Regions from separate parts of the Brevibacillus sp. M2.1A genome, predicted to be linked through region 3. Evidence: predicted binding sites of a transcription regulator. Region 3 holds the regulator's gene; each other region holds the start of a gene.
What was found. The regulator Rex, encoded in region 3, represses fermentation and respiration genes when NADH is low (regulators of the CRP and FNR family bind a similar motif). The targets are predictions, from matches to a motif close to TTGTGAAATATTTCACAA.
Positions count from the first base shown of each region.

Region 1 (7,809 bases), 2.3 Mb from region 3:
TGCCACAATCAGGACGATTTTCCTACCCCCAACCTTCGATTTCGGATGATATAATGAGTTACCTTTGTATCCTTGTTGTAGGGGGGACCCACATGACCGGAAATGGCACAACGTTTGTGGAGCAGATTTCTTCCGATTTTGTGAATAGCCTTGAAACGTTTTCTGTTCGGAAAAAATTCGTCCCCGGAGCCGTTCTGTTTTTGGATGGTGAAAGAGCCGATCAGCTATTCTTAATTTCGTCTGGCCAAATCAAGCTCACAAAAAACACGAACGATGGAAAAGAATTAACACTGCAAGTATTTGGTGCAGGAGAGCTCGTCGGCGTCTCCGGTCTCTTCGAACAGGAATTGACGTACACCTCCACAGGCACCATGTTGATGGAGGGTGAGATATGGATCATCCCGCGACAAGAGTTGGAAAAAATGCTCATCAAAAACGGTCAATTTTGTGTAGACTTCCTGCGTTGGATGGGATTGATGAACAGGCGGATGCAGTCCAAATTTCGCGATTTGTTACTCAATGGCAAAATCGGCGCCTTGTATTCAACGCTCATCCGCATGAGTAACACGTACGGCAAGCCACACCCCGACGGAATCCTCATCGACCTTTCCCTTACCAATCGTGACTTGGCACAATTCATTGGTCTGACACGAGAAAGTGTCAACCGAATGCTTTCCGATCTAAAAAAACAGGATTCCATCGATTTGCTTCCGCACGGGCATATCTTGATTAAAGACCTTGCCTATTTAAAAGAGGCGATTTATTGTGATGACTGCCCTCCAGATATTTGCCAAATGTGAGCAAAGTCTTCATACCTCCTGTATAAAAAAAGTCCTGGACTTGTCCGTCCAAGACTTTTTTTCATGAGTGATTCAAGCTTCTTTATCCATGTCTTTGCTCTGCGAGCTCGCTGAACATGCCAGCATAGTACTCGACGTCTCCTGCATCGTCCAGTATCGCACTGATCGTTAGCCATTGGAGATACTGATCTCCATTCTTCCGGCGATTCCAGATCTCTCCTTGCCAATAGCCATTCTTCTTGATCGAATCCCACATCTTTTGATAGAAATCGGCATTCTGCCTGCCAGATTTTAAAATATTGGGAGACTTGCCAATCACTTCATTCATTTCATAACCGGTCACTTTCGTAAAAGCATGGTTCGCACTTTTAATGACTCCACGTGTATCGGTAATCAGTATCGCCTCTCCCGTCTTTTCCATAATGGTTGCGGCGAGCTGCAGCTTCTCTTGATAAAACATCCACATTACCAAGACCAAGCTTACCAGCGCAAACTGAGATAACGCCATGAAACCAATCGCGTAATGCCCGGTCAGATTAAACAGCATCGTTAAGATCAACGGCGGGAAAAATCCTCCTAATCCCCCCATGGCAGATACGATTCCGTTCACAATCCCCGCTTGTCGTGAGAAATACATCGGCACTAATTTAAACACGGCACCGTTACCAATTCCGGCACATAGCGCTACCAACAAGCATCCTACCGTATACATCAAGATCGATGGCGAAAACGATAAGACAATACCAGACAAGGCGAGCCCGGCAAACACAATCATCAATGCCTTGAAGGGGTTCCACTTATCACCTAGCCAACCTCCCACTGGTCTCGCAAGTGTCGCCAAAAGAATGAACCCTGCCGTTCTCATACCTGCATCTACTTTATCCAGTTGGAAATGGCTCACTAAAAAATTCGGGAGATACACGGTGAAAGCGACGAAGCAACCAAACGTAATAAAGTAGAACAAGCTGATTAACCATAGCTTTTCGTTTTTGTAGACACTCTTTATCTGCTGACCGAGAGGAGTCACTACCTTAGGTTCGTTTTTATCCCCCATCAAGAAGGTTAGAACGGCGAATCCCACAAGCAATAACATGAACATCTGTACAGTAGTTGCCCATCCAAACGATTTAGCCAGAACTGGCGCTGAAAAAGTGGTGATCGCTGTACCAATATTCCCCATACCGTAGATTCCGTTTACAGAACCATGCTTTTCTTTCGGATAGTATTTAGGTAGAGACGTAACACCAACAGAAAACACCGCTCCGCCTATCCCTATAAATAACCCGCCGATTAACAAATCTGTATAAGTGGTCGCCTGACTAATATAAAAAACAGGAGCCAGCAGCAAGAGAAAGCTTATGCTAAATAATATCCTCGCCCCAAATCGGTTACTCCAATATCCAACAGGGATTCTCAGCAACGATCCTAAAAGAACAGGAATCGCTGTCACCCACGCCACTTCGCTTGCACTCATGGGTACGGTTTCTTTGATAAAAGGCATAAGCGATGACAGAATGACCCATACCATGAAACCGACCGTAAGACTTAACGTCTGTAATGGCAACTGCCATTTTCGTACCATAAACAACACCCCTCACTTGGGAAATCTTCTTCATCCACTATGATAAGAGGCAAAGTTTGGTTTCGTTGTGATTTTAATCACAGCTCCTTCCAGGCAATCCGCTTATAATCAAAGCGAAATCTTGAATCGAAGGAGTGAATTATACATGTTTTGTTATCAATGTGAACAGACTCCATCAGGTGGTTGTAAGGTCATCGGCGTTTGCGGAAAGAATGAAGATCTTGCGAGTATTCAGGATACAATTATTTTTGCTTTAAAAGGAATTGCAGCTTATGCCACACATGCTCGACAACTGGGATATATCGATCCTGAAGTGGATGGGATTACACAGGAAGCACTTTATTTTACATTGACGAATGTGAATTTTAACTTGGATGAACATTTGCAAATGGCTATGAAAGTAGGGAAAGCCGCGATAAAAGTCATGGAGCTTTTGGATCGGGCCCATACAGATCATTTCGGAGTGCCACAGCCAATCACCGTCTCGCAAAATAAAATAGAAGGAAAATGCATCGTTGTTACGGGACACAATCTGTTTGCTCTCGAAGAGCTGTTAAAACAGACAGAGGGCAAAGGAATCAATGTGTATACGCATTCCGAAATGCTGCCTGCACATGGCTATCCCGCACTGAAGAAATATCCTCATTTGAAAGGGAACATCGGGAAAGCATGGTACGATCAACGCCAGTTGTTTGAGAAATTTCCAGGCGCCATCCTGGCTACAACAAACTGTGTGATGCCTATTCGAGGCAGCTACGCAGATCGTTTCTTTTCGTATGATATAACCGGTTTGGAAAATGTGACGAAAATTGTAGAAAACGATTTTGCACCGCTCATTGAAAAAGCATTGTCTCTTCCTGAGGTTTCCATCGAATCGGAACTGACATTGACGACCGGGTATCATCACAAAACGGTCCTCGGTATTGCCCCTGAAATTATTCAGGCAGTCAAGGAAGGAAAGATCAAACGCTTCTTCGTCATCGCTGGTTGTGACGCTCCTGGCAAGGGAGGCGAGTATTACCGTGAATTGGCTACGTCCTTACCGCCAGAAACAGTCATTCTTACGACCTCCTGCGGAAAATTCCGTTTTAACGATGTAGATTTCGGCACCGTGCCAGGTACCGACATCCCACGATATATCGATTTGGGACAGTGCAATAACTCGGTTTCTACCATTACGATTGCGGCTGCATTAGCCGATGCCTTCGAGTGTGAAGTGAACGAGTTGCCGGTAAGTATCGTTCTTTCCTGGTTTGAACAAAAAGCGGTTGCCATTCTGCTTGGTCTGTTTAGCCTGGGGATACAGGATATACGGATCGGTCCAAAATTGCCTGAGTTCATTCAACCGGGTGTTCTGCAAGTATTGCAAGACTTGTTCCATATTCAGTTGATTGGCGATGCCCAAGAAGATATGAAGCAAATGCTCGGAATCACGCAATAAGCTATCACCTGTGGCCACAAATCACAAAAGGAGGCACCTTCTTCTAACAGGAAGGTGCCTCACTCTTATGGAATTTAAAAAAAGGCCCTATCCATCGGTAGATAAGACCCTCCTATTTCCTTACAGCGGCAAATTCGTAACAGCCGTCCATGTTCCCACTTCTCCTGCCCGCACAGATGGGGGCTTCATTCGAACCGTTCCTCGTAATACATAATGTCGCAACCCAAGTGTTGGCTCGTCTTTGTAAGCAAAGGTGCCAACAAAATTGGCATAAGGTGATTCAATCGTGATTTGCCTGGACCTCTCATCCCAACTTCCTTGTATGGGAATCGGAGTACCACGGAAATTAACGGTTCCACTGACCCTGCCATTTACGACATTGGAAATCATCAATGTGCCCAACGTAGTGGGTCTTCCACCGAAGCTCGCTTGAATTTCCCATGTTGAGGGGTACGGCAAACTGACCCGAGTCGTCTGTCCAATTGCCACGGTCGACCTCTCCTTTCGATTGACTTAAGCGCGAAGTCAAAATAGTACGTTACAGTATACGTAGCCATGATGAATCTTCCCGTAGGCGGAAGCACAACTTTATTTTTGACGAAAAAAGAGACGGTTCCCCGCCTCTTCTCTATTACTTCCATTCTGTTTCCGTTTTGTGTTCAATTATGGGTATGATTTTTTGTTCACTGCTTTTTATCATTTGTTTCAGTAATTCATCGCTGATCGTTACTTTATTTTTTCCGTCTTGAAGTTGTCCTTCAGCCATTGTTCTTCCAATCACATCGATCACTTGTTGTCTCGAGACATTTTTAGATGCTGCAATCTCAACAACAGTTTTCCCTTTGGCTAGTTCTTCTTTTAACTCTGTCGCGCTCATTTTTAGTAAAGCAAGCAGTTTTTCATCGTTTAAAATGGAATCAGCGCTATAATCAGGCTTACCATTCAAAGAGAAAAAGCCCTCTACTTTATTGTTTGATGGTTCAAAATCTACTCGAGCAAGACTAATTGTATTCCCCTGAACAAATACTTGGTAACCCTCTCCCTCTAATCCCTTCTTGGTGTAATTCAAAATAAATGTTTTTTCATCTGGATTCTCCATTTGCTCCATGGCAACCTCGTAATCTTTGATGTTGCCGTACAATTTATCAATAAGCTGATCTACCTTCCCCTTGATTTCCTGATCGGGTAAAGTAATGAGCGGTTTCTCCTTAGGCTCCCAATTCTCTTGCGTCAGGTCTTGAATCTCATCCGTAATACCGTTTGTATGGAGGGTAATCTTTTTGCCAGTTCCCCCTTTTTCCTGAAGGACGATGCTTAGTTGGACCTTTTTGGTTGAATCATTGGGGTCTCCAAGGTAGCTTGCTTTCATAATCTCAAACGATTTCGTTTCGGGAATGGCCAGATACAGCTTCTCAAGTGTCGCTTTTCCAGCCTCATCCAGCTTGACTTGTTCAGAAGTCATTGGTGCTCGAGTAAGCATGTCAATTACAACAGGGGCCGCAAATGCTGCGGTTGGAATCAAAATCGCAGCAGCAACAATTCCACCAATCAAGCGTTTTTTCATCGTTATTTCACTCCTTTTTCGTTGCAAATAGTGAGAATAGGATTGTTCGATTCGTTTGGAAATGGCCGGCGGGCACTCCATCGTTTCTGCCTCTTCGTGCAGATGTTCACGGATTTTGCGTTCAATAGTCATTGATCTTTTCCATCCTTTCCAGGGGGAGATTCCCTAAGTATTTTCGAAGCGCCTGGAGGCCAGCATGATATCTGGACTTGACTGTACCTAGCGGAATATCGAGCAAAGTCGCAATTTCCTCAAGAGTATAGTCGTGATAAAAGCGAAAGATAATCACTGCCCGCTGTTTGTCGGTCAGCTTTCGTATGGACTGGGATATCATTTGGTTTGTGGCATCCATCAACGCGGTATGTTCATCCCAATAAGACTCTTCGTGGGAGAAGGCACGGATGCGTTCAAATATGCGGAATCTCCTCCAGCTCTTGACCCGAAATCTCTGTACTTGACGGATTACCAGGCCATGCAGCCAGAACTGGAAAGGGCGGTTCGTATCGTAATTTGGAAGTGAGGTCCACATTTGCATATAAATTTCATTCATGACATCTTCCCGATCCTGCTTGTGATCCACCAGAAAGGAGACGGTCCGGTACACGTCCTGAAAAGTGGCATCATACATCGTATGAAACGCCTGTTGATCACCCTCTTTCATTTGTATAAGTAATTGGTACATCTCTTCATTTTTCATTCAGAGGGCCCTCCTGAGTAAGCAGCTTACACCCTATATTGTCTCTCGATCGGAAAAAGGTTCGGTTTTCTTACTATTTTTTTTGCAAAAGGCAACGACCTGTATGGCGAAGCACGAAAAAGAGGCGGTAGTTTCCGCCTCTTAATCATTTAATCCCTTTCCCTCGAGAATTTGCTGCATACATTTTTCAACCCTTGCCTCGCGCGTTTTGGCTTGTTTGGGTGCTGAAAAATAGAGAAGGTAGGCTCTTTGCCGTCCCGGAGTCAATGCTTCAAAAGCAGTTTTCAAGGCAGGCATTTCATCCAATTTATTTTGAAATTCTTCAGGAATGCTGTATTCTTCATGCTTTTTAAAGTTCACTTCCAAACCGGCTTTTTCAACTTCAACGGCTTCTTGAATATAGGCCTTCAAAATAGATTCCATTTCCATGATTTCTTCCACATTGGTGAACCGGATCTGGCGGGCAGCCTGTACATTCTCCGTTTGTTGAATGAGAATCCCGTGTGGATCTTTTAACAAGGCACCTTTTTGAAACAGTAGTGCACAATATTCTTTAAATCCATGTATTAAAACGATGTTTTTTTTCTCAAACGTGTAACAGGGATGCATCCACTTAAAATCTTCGGTCAGCTCACAGTCAAGCACAATACTTCTCAACTTCTCGTATTCTGCCCTCCACTTTTTTGCCTTGCTTAAAAATTCATCAACCTTCGGATTCGTTTTACTTGTTGTCATCAGGAACACCCCTCATCTAGTTGGTGTCATGTCAATTTTTAGTTTTGACATTATGGTATTTGAATTATTCGATCATCAAGTATACAAGTTCCTTCTGATTAGGTTGAGTAATTTTATTGCGGGAGAGGGAAAACTAACGAGAAATGGCAGATAGGGGAATACACATGATCTCAGAATTCAAGCGATTTTTACTCGGTAGACCTATGAAATCAAGTGAACTTGCTGCAGAAAAGTTAAATAAAGTAAAAGCTTTGGCGGTTCTTTCATCTGATGCTCTATCTTCTGTCGCTTACGGAACAGAACAGATTCTCCTCGTGTTAATTACTCTGGGTGCAGTAGCAATGTGGTACTCAATTCCCATTTCCATTGCGGTTGTTGGTCTGTTAACCATCCTCATTATGTCTTACCGCCAAACCATCTTTGCTTATACAACTGGTGGTGGAGCATACATTGTCGCAAAGGACAATTTAGGAACCACTACGGGACTGGTTGCTGGTGGCTCGTTGCTCGTGGACTACATTCTAACGGTTGCTGTTAGTACTTCTGCTTCTACAGACGCTATTACTTCGGCATTCCCAGTCCTACATGAACATCGCGTTCTTATTGCTCTGTTCATGATTGCTATCGTAACGGTATTAAATTTACGTGGAATCACAGAATCGGCAACGATTTTAATGTATCCGGTTTATTTGTTTGTTGTCGCAATTCTCGTCTTAATTATTAGCGGCGGATATCAATGGATGGTGGGAAATGTTCAAGCTCATCCCCCAGAATATGGGGCGGTTGTTCCAGGAATAACTTTATTCCTTCTATTGAGAGCATTTAGTTCAGGGTGTTCGGCATTAACAGGGGTAGAAGCCGTATCCAATGCCATTCCCAACTTTCGGGACCCCGCACCGAAAAATGCTGCATTAACGCTTATCATGATGGGACTTATCCTCGGAGTTATGTTCATGGGCATTAGCCTTTTGGCTTATTTGTATGGTATTT
Region 1 covers NZ_JABSUY020000001.1:5,529,020-5,536,828, forward strand. Annotated here, with positions in the region: gene HP567_RS26315 (Crp/Fnr family transcriptional regulator) at 93-800, shown strand; gene HP567_RS26320 (nitrate/nitrite transporter) at 883-2,382, opposite strand; gene hcp (hydroxylamine reductase) at 2,528-3,823, shown strand; gene HP567_RS26330 (hypothetical protein) at 3,944-4,312, opposite strand; gene HP567_RS26335 (hypothetical protein) at 4,455-5,519, opposite strand; gene HP567_RS26340 (sigma-70 family RNA polymerase sigma factor) at 5,509-6,084, opposite strand; gene HP567_RS26345 (YdeI/OmpD-associated family protein) at 6,226-6,819, opposite strand; gene HP567_RS26350 (APC family permease) at 6,984-7,809, shown strand, end outside.
Region 1: HP567_RS26320 (nitrate/nitrite transporter) is a predicted target of Rex. The motif match lies at 2,448-2,465, and genes of this name have one in related genera.

Region 2 (7,809 bases), 730 kb from region 3:
AATGCTTATTTGTACGTAGATGACACGGTCGGTGTGGAGCCGGGTGGAACAGCGAAACCAAGTATTGCGGAACGTGTTCACGTAGGGCAAAAGGTATTGGTTCAAGTGAGTAAAGAGGCGATGGAAATGAAGGCGCCAAAAATCACGATGCGGATCAGCTTGCAGGGGCGTTACCTGGTGTACCTTCCGACTGAAGAAAGCATTTCACTTTCGCGTAAAATATCCGATGATACCAAACGAAAACGACTGCAACAGGTTATCTCTTCGACAGTAGAGCAAGGGGAAGGCTGCATTCTGCGCACGGAAGCAGCGGAAGCAGAAGAGCAGACACTTATTAGTGAATTGACTTATTTGCGCAAACGCTGGCAGGATATGCTGCGAACAGCGGAGGGACTGCGCTCGACCGGGCGGATTTTTCAGGATGCCGAGTTGATTGAGGTAGCGCTCCGAGATGGCTTGGCGAACGGAATGGATGAGGTGTTGGTAGAAGGTGCGGCGACTCATCAGGAGGTAAAAGCGGCGTTGGCAGCTCTTGCTCCGGAAGTACAAGAGAAGCTTCGCTGGTATCAGGGCAAACAGCCGCTCTTTGACTTCTTGGGAGTCGAGGCAGAGTTGATTCGTGCTCGTGATCGACAAGTCCCGCTTAAGAGTGGAGGGTCCTTGGTCATTGATAGGACAGAAGCGATGACGGTCATCGATGTAAACACCGGTTCATTCACTGGTGGGGGAGGGCAACAGCGGGAGCAGGCAGTGACGGCGACCAATCTGGAGGCGGTAGCTGAAATTGCCCGGCAGCTGCGGCTGCGAGACATCGGTGGCATCGTGATCATTGATTTCATTGACATGAAAGAGCAGGGCAATAAGGAACGAGTGATCGCGCGATTGAAACAAGAGCTGGCGAAGGACCCTGTGCCTTCGACTGTTCTCGGGATGACGTCGCTCGGATTAGTCGAGATGACGCGAAAAAGAGTTCGTGCGAGCCTGATGGAGCGGTTGACGGAGCCATGTGAGGCATGCAAGGGTCGAGGGAGAGTTTGGCGAGTAGACGAGCTGTTCCGGCGCTTGTACGCGGAAGTCACCGCTTTGGCAAAGAGCCAAGATGCAGAGGCTGTTCTCGTGGACATGCCACCAAGAGTGTTGGATATGATAGACGAGTGGGAAAAAGCAGAAGGAATTACATGGCCTGTCCAGATCTATAAGCGGCTGGTCCCTTCTATGAGTCCAGACAATTTTCAAATTGGATACGTCGGAAATCGGGCAGAGGCACAGCGATTACAATCGAAATAACTTGACTGGGCTATTGTAGCTATGATAACCTAATGGTTGTCATGCAGATATGCCTCGTGCATACTGTAACCGCACGAATCAGGTACATAAGCCGTCGCTTGTCGACGCACCTGTAAAGGCGAGTCTGAGTATAGGAGGTGCACACAGTGTACGCAATTATCGAAACCGGTGGAAAGCAATACAAAGTTGAAGAGGGAGCAGTTCTCTTCATCGAGAAATTGGCTGGCAACGAAGGAGACGTTGTTACTTTTGACAAAGTTCTCTTCGTAAGCAAAGACGGCAAAGTTACTGCAGGAGCTCCTACAGTAGCTGGTGCAACGGTAACTGGTAAAGTAGAAAAACACGGTAAAGCTGCAAAAATTATCGTGTACAAATACAAAGCCAAGAAAAACTACCGTCGCAAGCAAGGTCACCGTCAACCATTCACCAAAGTTGTGATCGAGAAGATCAACGCTTAATTGGTGACTTGTTATGATTGAAGTGATCGTGAGCCGTGCGCAGCACGGTATCCATGAAATTAGTATTTCCGGACATGCCAATGCGGGTGCCTATGGGGCAGACATCGTTTGTTCTGCTGTATCAGGCATCAGCTTTGGTATATTAAACGCCATCCAACCTTTGACCGGCATCACTCCTGATGTCGCTGTCGCACAAGAAGGCGGTGGGTTCTTGAAGTGGAGTCTTTCTTCTTCAGAGGATGAGACTGCACGCGAGAAACAACAGCTTTTGGCAGAGAGCATGGTAATTGCTCTTTTGTCAGTTGAGGCGAATTACGGTAAATACGTAAAAGTAAATGATCGTAAATGGCAGGGAGGTGTCTGATATGAACATGCTGTTTAACTTGGACCTTCAGTTTTTCGCATCGAAAAAAGGGGTAGGTTCCACAAAGAACGGTCGCGATTCCATTTCCAAACGTCTGGGCGTGAAACGTGGCGACGGGCAATTCGTTACTGCTGGTAACATTCTCGTTCGTCAACGCGGAACTAAGATTTACCCAGGTGCGAACGTAATGAAAGGCGGAGACGACACTCTGTTTGCAACTGCAGATGGTGTTGTTCGTTTCAAGCGTCTGGGCCGTGATCGCAAACAAGTTGTGATCGAGCCGGTTGCTTCCGAAGCGTAAATATTTGTTAAGAAAAACCCAGCGATATAGCTGGGTTTTCTTTTTGTCCGGCTCTTTTTTAACGAGCAGGAATTTAAAAATTCCGGAGCGCATAAAAACTTCCAGTAAAACGCGGTCGCTCTTCTATGATTTTGCCTCGAAAGAGGTTTTTTTATGGTACAATAGATGGGAAAGATATTCTTATCGACTTGGGTGAATGTGATGGGGGACGAGCGGAGGCTGTTTACGCATCAGACAGACCAACTGCTGACCGTTCTGAACAGGCAGCGGCATGACTGGTTGAACCATGTTCAGGTTCTGCTCGGCTATTTGCATTTGAACCGTACTGAACAAGGAGAGGCCCATTTGAAGCGCATCGCACAGATGGCGATGCAGGAATCGATGGTGGCCCGATTGAATAGCTCCTTGTTGTCCGTCTTCTTCTTGACATTTAACGCACTGAACAATGAATTGCTTTTAGAAGTAGACGTGTGCAATCATGTGGATCTCACGCGAGTAGTTTTGAACGAGCAAGACTTGTTTCAGTTGGTGTCAGAGATATTATGCACAGTGAACGATCATGTAGACCAGAGTGGATACGAAGCAGCCAGCATGCAATTGAGCTTGCAGATGGATGAGCGTGGCGTTCATTTTCGTTTTGACCTGGCCGGTGTACTTCGTGCATCCGGAATGGAAGAATTGGAAAAGCTGATACGTAAAAGCGAACAGAGTACGGTGGAGGTCACCGAGTGGATACATACGGAAGAAGAATGGGTCCTGAAATTGGTGGTTCCATTCGCGGAATGAAAGAGGTGACACCATGTTTGTCGATCAGGTAAAAGTATATGTAAAAGGCGGGGACGGTGGTAATGGAGCCGTCTCCTTTCGCCGGGAGAAGTACGTACCGCTGGGTGGTCCAGCGGGTGGAGATGGTGGTCAAGGTGGAGATGTCGTATTTGTCGTGGATGAAGGTCTGCGTACACTGGTAGATTTCCGCTATCAACGACATTTCAAAGCACCTCGCGGAGAGCATGGCCGCAACAAATCTCAGCACGGAGCAGGCGCGGAAGATATGGTCGTGCGCGTGCCACCGGGAACAACTGTCATTGATGATGATACCAAAGAAGTAATTGCCGATCTCGTGGAGCAAGGACAACGTGCTGTGATCGCAAAAGGCGGACGTGGTGGACGAGGCAATATTCGTTTTGCCAACTCTTCGAATCCAGCTCCACACATCTCGGAGAACGGTGAGCCAGGTCAAGAGCGTTACATTGTCATGGAGCTCAAACTGATTGCAGATGTGGGCTTGGTTGGTTATCCGAGTGTAGGAAAATCCACGCTGCTGTCCAGTGTAACAGCTGCGAAGCCAAAAATTGCGGCGTACCACTTTACGACGCTGACACCGAACCTGGGTGTTGTGGATTTGGGGGAGCAGAGCTTCGTCATGGCTGACTTGCCAGGATTGATTGAAGGCGCGCATGAAGGTGTAGGCCTTGGTCATCAATTCCTGCGTCACGTAGAGCGTACACGCTTGATCGTCCACGTGATTGACATGGCAGCGGTTGATGGACGCGATCCGTACGAGGATTATTTGCAGATCAACCGAGAGCTGACGATGTATAACCTCAAGCTCGAAGATCGTCCGCAAATTGTAGTCGCGAACAAAATGGAATTGCCAGAAGCAGAGGAAAACCTGCGTATTTTCAAGGAAAAGGCTCCAGATGTGAAGGTGTACGAAATCTCTGCTGCAACCCGTCAAGGCGTACAAGAACTGATGTATGCGATTGGGGATACCTTGGCGACGATTCCGGACAAGCCTGCTGTAGAGGAAGTTGCGGAAGTGGAAGAGCGCGTGGTCTTCCGAGCAGAAAAAGAACCAGAGGCATTCGAGATTACGCGTGATAATGATGTGTTTGTCGTCAGCGGTGAAAAGATCGAGAAACTCGTACGCATGACGAATCTGAACAGCTATGATGCAGCCCAGCGTTTTGCAAGACAAATGCGCAGTATGGGTGTAGATGATGCTCTGCGCAAGCTGGGAGCAAAAGACGGGGATACCGTTCGGATCGGCAAATTAGAGTTTGACTTTGTGGAGTGACAAAAACCATGATTGATATCCCATCACTGAACCCATTTTTGGGGGATAAACGACTCCAACGCGGTGCGACGCTACCGCTAATCATCTCCAAGCAGGTGAAGACACCTGTCCAAGTTTTGGTTGAACATGCAAAGGGCAGTTATCTCGTCGTTTCGTATGAGATGAAGCCTGAAACAAAAGCAGAGCTTCTCGGATCAACTGTGCGCATTCGTTGGGAGACGGATGCGGCAGTGAACACTATTGATTTGGAAGTAGTTTCGGAGCAAACGCTTTGGCCGATCAAGCTTTTAGGGATGATTCCGATTAGTGTAGGGGTAGAAATTACACAAAAGCGCAAGCAGGATCCCATCTCCCCAGATCTCGGTATTTCTGTCCCTTACAAGGTGATGGGAGCTAGACCGATCGAAGAAAAAGGCGAGGCAGTGTTGCTGAAATTCTCTCCAACCCGTCTTGTTTTGGGAACGGACGGTTATGTGTCAAAGGGCGATTTTCTCCATTTGTCTTTCAAGATACCGAAGCAAGCGCAGGAGATCGTCATGATGGCGAAAATCGTGGAAAAAACGTTCCAGGACAAGCAATCAATCATTGAATTAATCTTTACGGATATTAATGAGAAGCACCATGAAATCATCAAAGATTACTATAAAAGGCTCTCAACTACCGCTTCTTCCTAAGGAAGCGGTTTTTTTCCTTTGATGTTCCTGTGAAGAAGGTATATAGTAGTGTACATAGAGTTCTAAATCGAGCCTGTTCACTTTATGATTTGTTGTGTACGCTTTCCTGAATAAATACTTGTGAAATCATTCACTTTTGATTATTCGAATCCGTTGTTTGCTTTACTTTGTGAAAAATGTTACAAATAATTTTTTACCGGATTTTCAGGGAGAATAGCGGCCGTTACTCGTTTGAACAGGCATCGAGAATGAAAGGCCTCTATTCCAAAGCAAAGGAGGACGTTTTTTTATGTCTCAAACAACTACGCAACAAGCTCAAGCTGCTGCAGAAGTAGCAAGCACTGCTACTCTGGCACCAGCGCAGCAACAAGATGTACTGGATCAGCTGATGAAACCAGAAATCCAAGAGTCACTGAACGTATTGGTGGCGAATCTGCCTAAATTGGCGGAACTGACAACTCTTTTGACCAAAACGTATGATTTGGTACAAACGGTTGCAAATGATCATGTATTGATCGACGACATCAAAGGTGGAATGGAAGAGTTCGTAAAACCGATCTCTGATAAAGCAAAGGGTATTGCCCAAGCAGCCATTGAAGCCAATGACCGTGTTCACGTAGAAGAGTCTACGATCGGTTTGTTCGGTATTCTCAAAATGCTCAAAGATCCGCAAGTACAAAAAACATTGCGTTTCGCACAAGCATTCTTGGAAGTAACAGCAGAACGTCAACAACAAAAACGCTAGTTTTTTTATTATGGAATGGAAGACAAGGACGGAGGATTGGGCATGGCGAAGCATATTCTGATTCTAGGCGGCGGTTATGGCGGTTTGCTCAGCGCATTGACTGCACGTAAATACATGACGGCTGAAGAAGCGTCGATCACGGTGGTAAACCGTTTTCCTACTCACCAAATCATTACGGAACTGCACCGCTTGGCAGTAGGAAACCTGTCTGAACAAAACGTAGCGCTCCCTCTGGAAAGATTGCTGCGTGGCAAAGAGATTAACCTCGTAGTAGACACGGTAGAAAATATTGGTCTCGATTCCCAACGCGTAACACTGGCGAGCGGCGAGTCCATCAAATACGATGCTTTAGTTATTGCGCTGGGTAGTGAAACCGCATTCTTCGGAATCCCGGGCCTGCAAGAGTACAGCTTTACACTGAAGTCGGTAGAAGAAGCAAATCGTCTGCGCGCACACCTCGAAGAGCGCGTGATTGAATACAAGACAAGCAAAAATAAAGCAGATGTTACCTTCGTTGTAGGCGGTGGCGGTCTGACAGGTATCGAGCTTGTTGGGGAATTCGCTGATATGTTGCCAAATTTGTGCCACAAACATGGCGTAGACTTTGCAGACGTATCCATCTATTGCGTAGAGGCAGGTCCATCCATTTTGGCTGGTTTTGCTCCTGACCTGGTTGAGCGTGCGAAAACGAGCCTGGAAAAACGTGGCGTTCAATTCCTGACAGGCGTACCTGTAACGGAAATGAAAGAAACCACAGTTTGCCTGAAAGATGGCGGTACCATTGAAACCAAAACAATGGTATGGACTGGTGGCGTACAAGGCAATCGCGTAGTAGCTGAGTGCGGCGTGGAAGTAAACCGCGGGCGTGCAACTGTTACAGAATTCCTGCAATCCACTTCTCACCCTGATGTATTCCTTGCAGGTGACAGTGCGGTTGTAATGGGGCCAGAAGGTCGTCCATACCCTCCGACTGCCCAACTGGCATGGCAAATGGGCGAAGTAGTAGGTCACAATCTCTTCGCGCACTTCAACGGCACCAAAATGGATACCTTCAAACCGGTATTCTCCGGTACACTGGGTAGCCTGGGCCGTAAAGACGCAATCGGAACAATCGGTGCAAGCCAACTGAAGCTCAAAGGCTTGCCAGCAACCTTGATGAAAGAAGCGAGTAACGTTCGTTACTTGACTCATATCAACGGTCTGTCCTCTTTGGCATACTAATCGAATCAGGAAAACCCGGGATGAAAATGTCCCGGGTTTTTTGTGTTTGTTTATCCGTTTCCGCTGGGATCTTCAATCACGTTTGGGGATTGGGCCATCTTTTTGCCCCGCATGTCATTGCCAAACTGATCGAGACTGCTTGGCTTACCTGCTGGGTGATTGTTACGACGCTCCGATTTATCTGACTTTCCACGTCCGGCCATTTGCCTTTCACCTCCTCCATACGATACGCATTATTGTGCGCGAAGAAGCCTCCCCTCATGTAATCAAAGTAAACCAAATATGATCCGATGAAAAAAAGTGACGGATAAGGATTGTCACATGAGATGCTTTCCGTTATAATGTCCTCTATGAAGAAACAACTGTTTTTCTCAGGAGGACACAACGCATGAAAAAGGAAGAAAAATTCTACTTGATTCGATCTGACATCCTGCCAGAATCGATTGCCAAAACGATTGAAGCCAAGAAGATGCTGGAATCCGGCGAAGTGGATACCGTGAATGAAGCGGTTGAACGGGTAGGATTGAGCCGCAGTGCTTTTTATAAGTACAAAGATGGCATTTTTCCGTTCAATGCGATGATGAGCGAAAAAATTATGACGTTTACTTTCTCTTTGGATCACATGTCAGGTTACTTGTCCAAAGTGCTCACATATGTAGCAGATCAAGGTGGAAACGTTTTG
Region 2 covers NZ_JABSUY020000001.1:2,531,022-2,538,830, forward strand. Annotated here, with positions in the region: gene HP567_RS12245 (Rne/Rng family ribonuclease) at 1-1,287, shown strand, start outside; ribosomal protein L21 leader region at 1,345-1,423, shown strand; gene rplU (50S ribosomal protein L21) at 1,434-1,745, shown strand; gene HP567_RS12255 (ribosomal-processing cysteine protease Prp) at 1,759-2,109, shown strand; gene rpmA (50S ribosomal protein L27) at 2,117-2,410, shown strand; gene HP567_RS12265 (Spo0B C-terminal domain-containing protein) at 2,612-3,196, shown strand; gene obgE (GTPase ObgE) at 3,210-4,487, shown strand; gene HP567_RS12275 (PilZ domain-containing protein) at 4,496-5,161, shown strand; gene HP567_RS12280 (DUF1641 domain-containing protein) at 5,451-5,906, shown strand; gene HP567_RS12285 (NAD(P)/FAD-dependent oxidoreductase) at 5,949-7,127, shown strand; gene HP567_RS12290 (hypothetical protein) at 7,178-7,330, opposite strand; gene HP567_RS12295 (ACT domain-containing protein) at 7,516-7,809, shown strand, end outside.
Region 2: HP567_RS12280 (DUF1641 domain-containing protein) is a predicted target of Rex. The motif match lies at 5,280-5,297, and genes of this name have one in related genera.

Region 3 (7,809 bases):
AGCTCCGCTACCGTCGTCGTCTGCCCCGTTCCTGTTGTTTGTCTGACCGCAGACGCAGGATCCGTGCTGCCTGTATTGGCTGATCGACTTACTGTCCCCAATACAATCCCCAGGAGAAATAGACCGAGTAGGATAGGAATGAGCCACCACAGCAATTTGGGCCGGATGTACATGTCGTCCCCCCTGTCCCATTTTTGTCTTTAGCCTATGCTATACGGGAAGGTTTTAGAACGACACGGAAAAGTTGCTAATCATAGCTTAAGGTCGGGCGGTCATACTACACATACACCCCGAGGAGGTGAGCGCGTGACATCTTCGCAACAAACTACATCTCCTGACATACTTGGGTTTCTGTTACAGGAATACCGCGTCTCCTGGGCAGGATTGTCGTCTCCCTTGCGTCAATGGTCGCACACACCCACTCTTCATTTTCGCCATCATCTCCTGACAAAAGCTGTGGCAAAAATGAACAACGGAACGTCGTAGTATCCAATTCCCCTACCTACACCTGCACTGCCTTACTCCTGTCCCCCACCTGACAGGAGCCTTTTACCGTTTTAACGTTTGGAATACGCGGTTCGCTTCGTAAATCGCGCGCTCCTCATCGATGGTCAACAGCTTATGGTTACGCATCAAGAATTTACCCGCTACAATCGTATCTTTCACATCTCGTCCATTTGCCGCGTACACCACGTGTGAAATCGGTTGGTGCGCCGGGTGGAAATGGGCTTGATGGCTATCCATCACGATCAAGTCAGCTTGCTTGCCTACTTCAATGCTTCCAAGCGTTTCTTCTTGGAATACCCCTTCTGCGCCATAACGGGTAGCCATGCGAAGCGCTTCCTCTGCTGGAACTGCTACTGGATCGTTGTTCACACCTTTGTGCAGAATCGCAGCGAGCTTCAATTCTTCGAACAGATTCAAATTGTTGTTACTTGCAGAGCTGTCTGTACCGAGCGATACGCTTACGCCTTTTGCCAACATTTTCGGAACAGGCGCAACACCGCTTGCCAGCTTCAAGTTGCTGACTACATTATGAGAAACTCTCACGTTGTATTTTGCCAAAATGTCGATTTCTTCATCCGTTAGGTGAACAGCGTGCGCGACGAGTGTTGGGCGATTGAACATACCCAGCTTTTCCAAGTGAGCGACTGGACGCAGTCCGTAGTCCTTCTCGTTTTGACCGACTTCCCAAGCGGTTTCTGACATATGGATATGAAGCGGCAAGGACAACTCATCAGCTTTTTCGATAATTTGGGTAATAAATTCTGGCGAGCAGGTATACGGCGCATGCGGTGCCATCATGACGGTAATACGTCCGTCTGCCTGATTATGCCATTCTTTTGCAAAAAGTGTCGCGTCCTTCAGCTTTGTTTGACGTTCTTCTTCGGAGCACAGACCGATCATTCCTCGGCAAAGGCGGGCACGCATTCCAGCTGCATCGACTTCCTTCGCCACAACATCCATATGGTCATACATATCCACAAACGTGGTAGTTCCGGTACGAATCATCTCAATAAGCGACAGTTGGGTACCCCATTTTACTGTGTCACCCGTGAATTGCGCCTCCAATGGCCACATTTTGTCTTCCAGCCATTGTTGTAGCGGCAAATCATCTGCATAACCACGTAGGAGGGACATACCAGCATGTCCATGCGTGTTGATTAACCCAGGCAGTATGTAGTCTCCTTTTTGATCGATAACTTCATCGTATCCCGCTTCCGACAGGTCCTCAGGAGTTGGGCCCACATACGTAATCTTGTTGCCTTCGAATGCTACGGCACCATCGTAAATGACTTCATTCGTATCGTTAACGGTAATGACTGTTGCGTGAATGAGGATCGTCTTTTTCATAGTATACACTCCATTCTTATGTCAAGTAGTAGGCCAAGCTTTGCAGGTTGGACGTCACGTCCGCATAGTGAATGCGAACATCCTTTCCTGCGCGAATCGTCGTAGGGGCAAAATTCAAGATCCCCCTGATACCCGCTTGAGTCAACTGATCACATACGGATTGCGCTGCAGGGGCCGGTACCGTAATAATCGCCAGCTTGATTTGCTTTTTAACGATTGTCTCTTCCAGCTCTGATAAAGGCTGAATCGGTATACCTGCGACTTTTTTGCCCTGCTTCTCTGGATTATTGTCAAAGATGGCCGCAATCCGCATGTTATCTTTCAAATAAGCGTTGTAGTTACTGATGGCATGGCCCAAATGCCCAGCTCCGACCAAAGCGACACGGATTTCATCCGTTAGCTTCAGGATTTCACGTATTTTTTCCACCAGATAATCGACATCATAGCCGATTCCCTTTTTTCCAAAATCACCAAAAGCTGCAAGATCTTTTCTGATTTGGGCAGGATTCACATCAAGATTCTTGCCCATCTGTTGGGAGGAAACGGTGGTCACCTCAACTTGCTGCAAATAACTGAGGTAACGCAGATAAATCGGCAAACGACGGACGACCGCTTCTGAAATCTTTTCGTGTTTTGCCACGTTCGGTCTTCCCCCCTAATTCTTTTGCTTCAAAATCCGATATTCTTTTCCATTCGATAAAATGGTAATGGAACCGTCGTGGCTGGTAACGTATGTCTCGGCCCATGACTCACCCAAACGCTCTATGACCTCCGTCTGACCGTCTTTCATTTGATCCCGTGATCGGCCTGTCTGAATAATGGCGACCTGAGGATCGACCTGCGTCAGAAACGGTTGTGAAGATCCCTGATTGCTTCCCTGACCGGCTACCTTTAGCACTTCCGCCTTCAGTTTGTCATTTTGCCGTTCCAACAGTCGCTCCTCTGCTTTTTCATTCACGGCACTCATAAACAAAAACCGCAGTTGACCGTGCGTCAATCGAAAAACAAGAGAATTGTTCTGAGGCGATAAAAATAACGGTTCATCCGGAAGCAATACTTCCATGGAGATTTCTTGGTCAAGAGTGAGTACTTGTCCTTGCTCTGCTTCCATCTGCTTTTGGTTGGAGCGAAGCAGCACGACATGCCGAATGGATGGTGCGATCAGCTTTGGCAAAATGACAGCATCGATGAGCACTTGTTGGCTCAATGAAGCGTAGCCTCCCATATGTTCCGGCTGGTCGTTCGTCAACACCACAAAATCGAGCCGTGTAATCTTGAGCTCTGCCAAGCGCGCTGAAAGAACGGGCCAATCTTCTGACGTACCCGTATCAATCAGCATCGTTTTGCCGCCTGGCATTCTCAAAAGCGTACTCTCACCTTGTGGAAGTGCGAAGTAGGTGATTATGAGACCCGAAAATTCCTGTTCTGTCTCGGTTTCAAACGGGTCATCTATCTTCACTGCTGCTTCTTGCAAATACAAATGGCTATCAATCGAGCATGCGCAAAGGAAAAACACACTCAGAACTACTATCCACCAACGCCACTCTTTTTTCCATAACATTTATTTTATCACCTTAATCCCTATGAGACTATTGCTTCATTTTATGAATCTGACAGGGATTGCATACTAAGGAATGGCTCTATGCGCTCTCGCAGAGTTGGCCATGGACCGCTTTCGATTTGAAATGGCGGCAAAGATTGAAGGAATGAGCGTCCATATCTCGACTCAACCACACGCGTGTCGAAAACGATCACGACCCCTCTATCCAAGTGATGGCGAATTAATCGCCCCACCCCTTGCTTAAATTGTAGAACGGCTTGTGGAAGAGACAACGACATAAAGGCGTTTTTTCCTTCTGCCTTCAAAAGCTCTGCCCTTCCTTGATAGACAGGATGATTCGGCGGAGCAAACGGAAGGCGAACAATAACTAAACTGCTCAGCCATTCCCCCTGGATATCGACACCTTCCCAGAAGCTGCTAGTTCCAAGCAGCACACTTCTCTCCATGCTTCGGAACAGTCGCACCAGCTTGCTCCGATTGTTGCTATCAATCCCGTGACCGAATAACGTATACGGTTCTGGAGCATCTGCCAGTCGTTCTTTCATCGCTTGGTAAACAAGTCGAAGCATCGAATGGGAGGTAAACAGGATCAGCGTCCTTCCTTTCGAAGCCAGTACGACGTCCACGCACCCTTGAATGACCGCCTCCAAGTACGTGTGGTCACTCTCTTTGCCTGGTGCGGGGAAATCAGATGGAATCAACAGCAGCCCCTGCTCTTCATAATGAAACGGCGATGGCAGTGACAAGGTACGCACTCGTTCCTCGGGAAGCTGGTCGAGACCAAACTGGCTTTTGATGTAGGAGAAGCTGTTCTTGACCGTCAGAGTGGCTGATGTCAAAATCAGACTCCGCTTTTGTGCGAAAAGCGGTTCTGCCAGTGAGTCGGCAACCTTCAAGAGTGCCGCTGACAAATGAACCTGCTTGCGAGCTGTACGGGACTCTACTTCCATCCAATACACATACTCGGCATCCTGCTCAAGTAAAAAGAAGTGAAGCAGCTCCACGGCGTTCTGCCAGTCTTTGATGAGACCGAATAAATCTGTCAGTAGACTGCGTACGGCAAAAGGAGGCTTTTCCTCTTGCGGAGTCGTTCGCAAAAGCTGTTCGATGCCCGCTGCATATGCAGTCATCCCTTCAATCAGCTTTTTGGTTACTTTGCGTATCTTCTCGTGTTTGCCTACAAACGATTCAATTCGATAACGTACCGTCTCACGCCCAGCGTCCGTCGTCTCCTCCGCACGATCCGATGCCCATGCATACAAGAGCTGTGTCCATTGCTGCGCTTTCTCTCGCAAGGCAGCGGACTGTTTTCTTAGCTCCAAAAGCTTGGCAGCGACATCTTCTTGTACCGCAGGCATCCAGCTTTGCAGCTCTTCTGCGAAGCGGGCTATAGCCCCACCCTCCTCAACCGATGCACGATCTAACAAGAAAAGAAGCTGCGTGGTTGAAAACTGCTTGCCTAAATGCTGTGTCGCTGCATCCTCCAAATGATGGGCCTCATCGACGATAGCAACTTCATACGAAGGGAGGATTCTGTTTTCCGCTTGCAAGTCGCTGATGAATAGGGCGTGATTGACGATGAGGACATCGACATCGCGTGCCCGTTCCTTCGCCTGGAAATAGTAACAGCGACTAAACCACGGACAAGCCCGATTCAAACAGGAACTCGTATCACTTTTTACCTGTTGCCACAGCAGTTGACCACTTGGAGGCATGCTCAGTTCTTCCACGTCACCGGTAACGGTTTGTGTGAGCCACGTCAGCATCTGTCCTTTGACCAAGCGCATTTCTTGGCTGCTTCCTTCTACAGGTTCGTCTACGGCTTGTTCAAATTTACGCAAGCATAAGTAGTTTCCTCTGCCTTTTAGTGTCGAAGCCGTAAACGAAAACGGCAACGACTCCTGCAAGGTAGCGATTTCCTTATGGAATAGCTGTTCCTGCAATTGAATGGTATTGGTACTGACCACCAGCTGTTGCTGATTGTAATGAGCCCAAATGATCCCCGGCAAGAGATAGGCTAATGATTTTCCCGTACCTGTCCCTGCCTCTACCAATAAATGGGCGCCATTCTCCATTGCCTCATAAACGGCATGCATCATTGCTTCCTGAGCATCCCGACGTTGATATCCCGACATTTTTGCCTGCATGTACCCGTTTTCGCCCAAAACCTCCTCGAGCTGGTCGGCAAACGCTTTCGTCACTGTCGCATCGACATGAGGACGCTTTAGAGACGCTGTTAATTTTTCTTCGCGCTTCCGTAGAGCCAACTGGCGATAAATATCCCACATGTCTGAGGAATCCGTTTCGGTTGGGGTTCCATCCAGCTCTGGCAGTTCTATGAGCTTTTCCATCTCGATCTGACGTAAAAGAACCTCGATATCCGAGCGAAACGAAGAAACGAGCATCTGCAGGCGCTGGATCGTCACGAGTGGCAGTCTCTTTAAAATATCCAGCAAGTGGAGAAACAGCTGCGCCGTTGCGAGTGCATCACTATCTGCTTGATGGGGATTATCGTGCTCGATTTCCAGCTCAGACGCCAGTTCTCCGAGTCTGTAGCTATTTTGCATTGGCAAAAGAACACGGGATAGCTCCACTGTATCGAGCACGTAGCCGTCAAACGCATAATAGCCCTGGCTCAGCAGGGCTTCTTGTAAAAATTGGAGATCAAAGCTTGCATTATGTGCTACAAATGCTCGTCCGTCCAATAAACGTAAGAAATCTGGAAACACTTCTTCCAAGGAAGGAGCATCTGCAACCATTTCATTGGTAATCCCTGTTAATTGAGTAATAAACGGTGGAATATCCTGGCCCGGATGAATCAGGGTGGAAAAACTCTCGGTAATCTGCCCGTCATCGATTGCGACAGCACCAATCTGAATGATGCTATCCCCTTGGCGTGGATGGCTTCCCGTCGTCTCAAAATCTACAACTAGTAATCGATTCAAACGTTGTCACCTCGTAACCTGGGCGGAAACATTCAATCCGCACCCATTCACATTCGGCAACGATGGGAAATATTCCTGCTCTCCTGTACATTTAAGGCTGTACGAGCTCGGTTTGCATTTCTGTTTGACCGAGCTTGCTTGCACACAATTGCAGATAGATGGGGATTTCCCATAACTGTTCTGCGAATGGCAATGCCCGTTGAAAATATTGTTCAGCTAGGCGCCAATTTTCTTCCACAACCGCGATTCTCCCCAGATGAAAATACCCTAACGAACGTACATATGGCTCAGCGTCTTCCAGGAAATACTTTGCCAACCGTTTTGCTTCTTGTGTATCCCCCAGCTTTTCGTATGCGGAAATCATCCCGGATTGTCCGAGGCGATTGTCTCGGTTTTTCTCTAGTATGATCCGAAACGCTTTGATCGCTTCGTCTACCCTTCCGTCAAACAACAACATCCAACCATAACTAAAAAGAAAGTCATCATTTTCGGGTGCGAGACTAATCGCTTTTTTAACGAGCGTCAATGCCCTTTTCGTACCCGCAATGAGCCATGTATTCCAGGCCAAGCCATGCCACGTCCAGCCTTCTTTTGGGGAACGCTCCGTCAAAAAGTGATAGCAAATCTGTGCCCGGTGGTAATTGCCCACTGTTTCGTATAAAGAGGCCATTTCCTGAAGAGTATCGCTGTCCAAATCACGTGTCGGCAGTTGCAAGCCTTTCGGTGGGCTCCATTCCACCGTCTGGTCCATCGTATGCAATAACTTGGCAGCACGCAGCCATAGCATCTGCGCTTCCCAATCGTGCTCGTTTTTTTCTAAATACGGTTCCAATTCGTCCAAAGCTTCCTGTGCATCGCCATCTCTTAAATAGCAGAGCGCGAGGTTGTACTTGGCTTCTTCCTGTTCCGGCTTGATCTCGAGAGACGTCTTGAAAGCTTGCGCCGCCTCCAGCCATTGCTCCTCTTCCGCAAGTATGCATCCGATGGCATTAAAACTGATGGCCACAACGGTAGGTGAGCCTGCCGTCCTGCCGAGAAGACGGAATTCCCGAAAGGCTAATTCTGTTTCCTCACACAAAAGGAGACTGTAAGCGTAGTACAAGCGCCCACTTTCCCAGTCTGGCGATTTTTGAACTAGTTCTGCAAAGCACTTTTTTGCGTCTTGAAACATGCGCAGATGATAAAAGCCTTCCCCACGTCGAAAAATCGGCTCGTATGGACCCGCTTCCGGGGAATACTCTTTCTTTTTTCCCTCTGCTGTTTTTTCTGTTTCTACTGCCTTTGGTGATTCTGCATTACCCTTCAACTGATCCGGCTTTTTCTCTTCTGCCGGAAGCTGTCCTTCCATTTCCTTGATGTTACGGATCGCATTCGATAATTTTTCTTCGAATTGCAGCCACAGGTCTACGACTGTATCACTTACTTGGCGCAATTGAAACAATTGTTCCG
Region 3 covers NZ_JABSUY020000001.1:3,265,047-3,272,855, reverse strand. Annotated here, with positions in the region: gene HP567_RS16250 (hypothetical protein) at 1-173, opposite strand, end outside; gene HP567_RS16245 (hypothetical protein) at 307-486, shown strand; gene HP567_RS16240 (amidohydrolase) at 550-1,854, opposite strand; gene HP567_RS16235 (redox-sensing transcriptional repressor Rex) at 1,871-2,494, opposite strand; gene HP567_RS16230 (ComEC/Rec2 family competence protein) at 2,510-3,415, opposite strand; gene dinG (ATP-dependent DNA helicase DinG) at 3,457-6,360, opposite strand; gene HP567_RS16220 (tetratricopeptide repeat protein) at 6,452-7,809, opposite strand, start outside.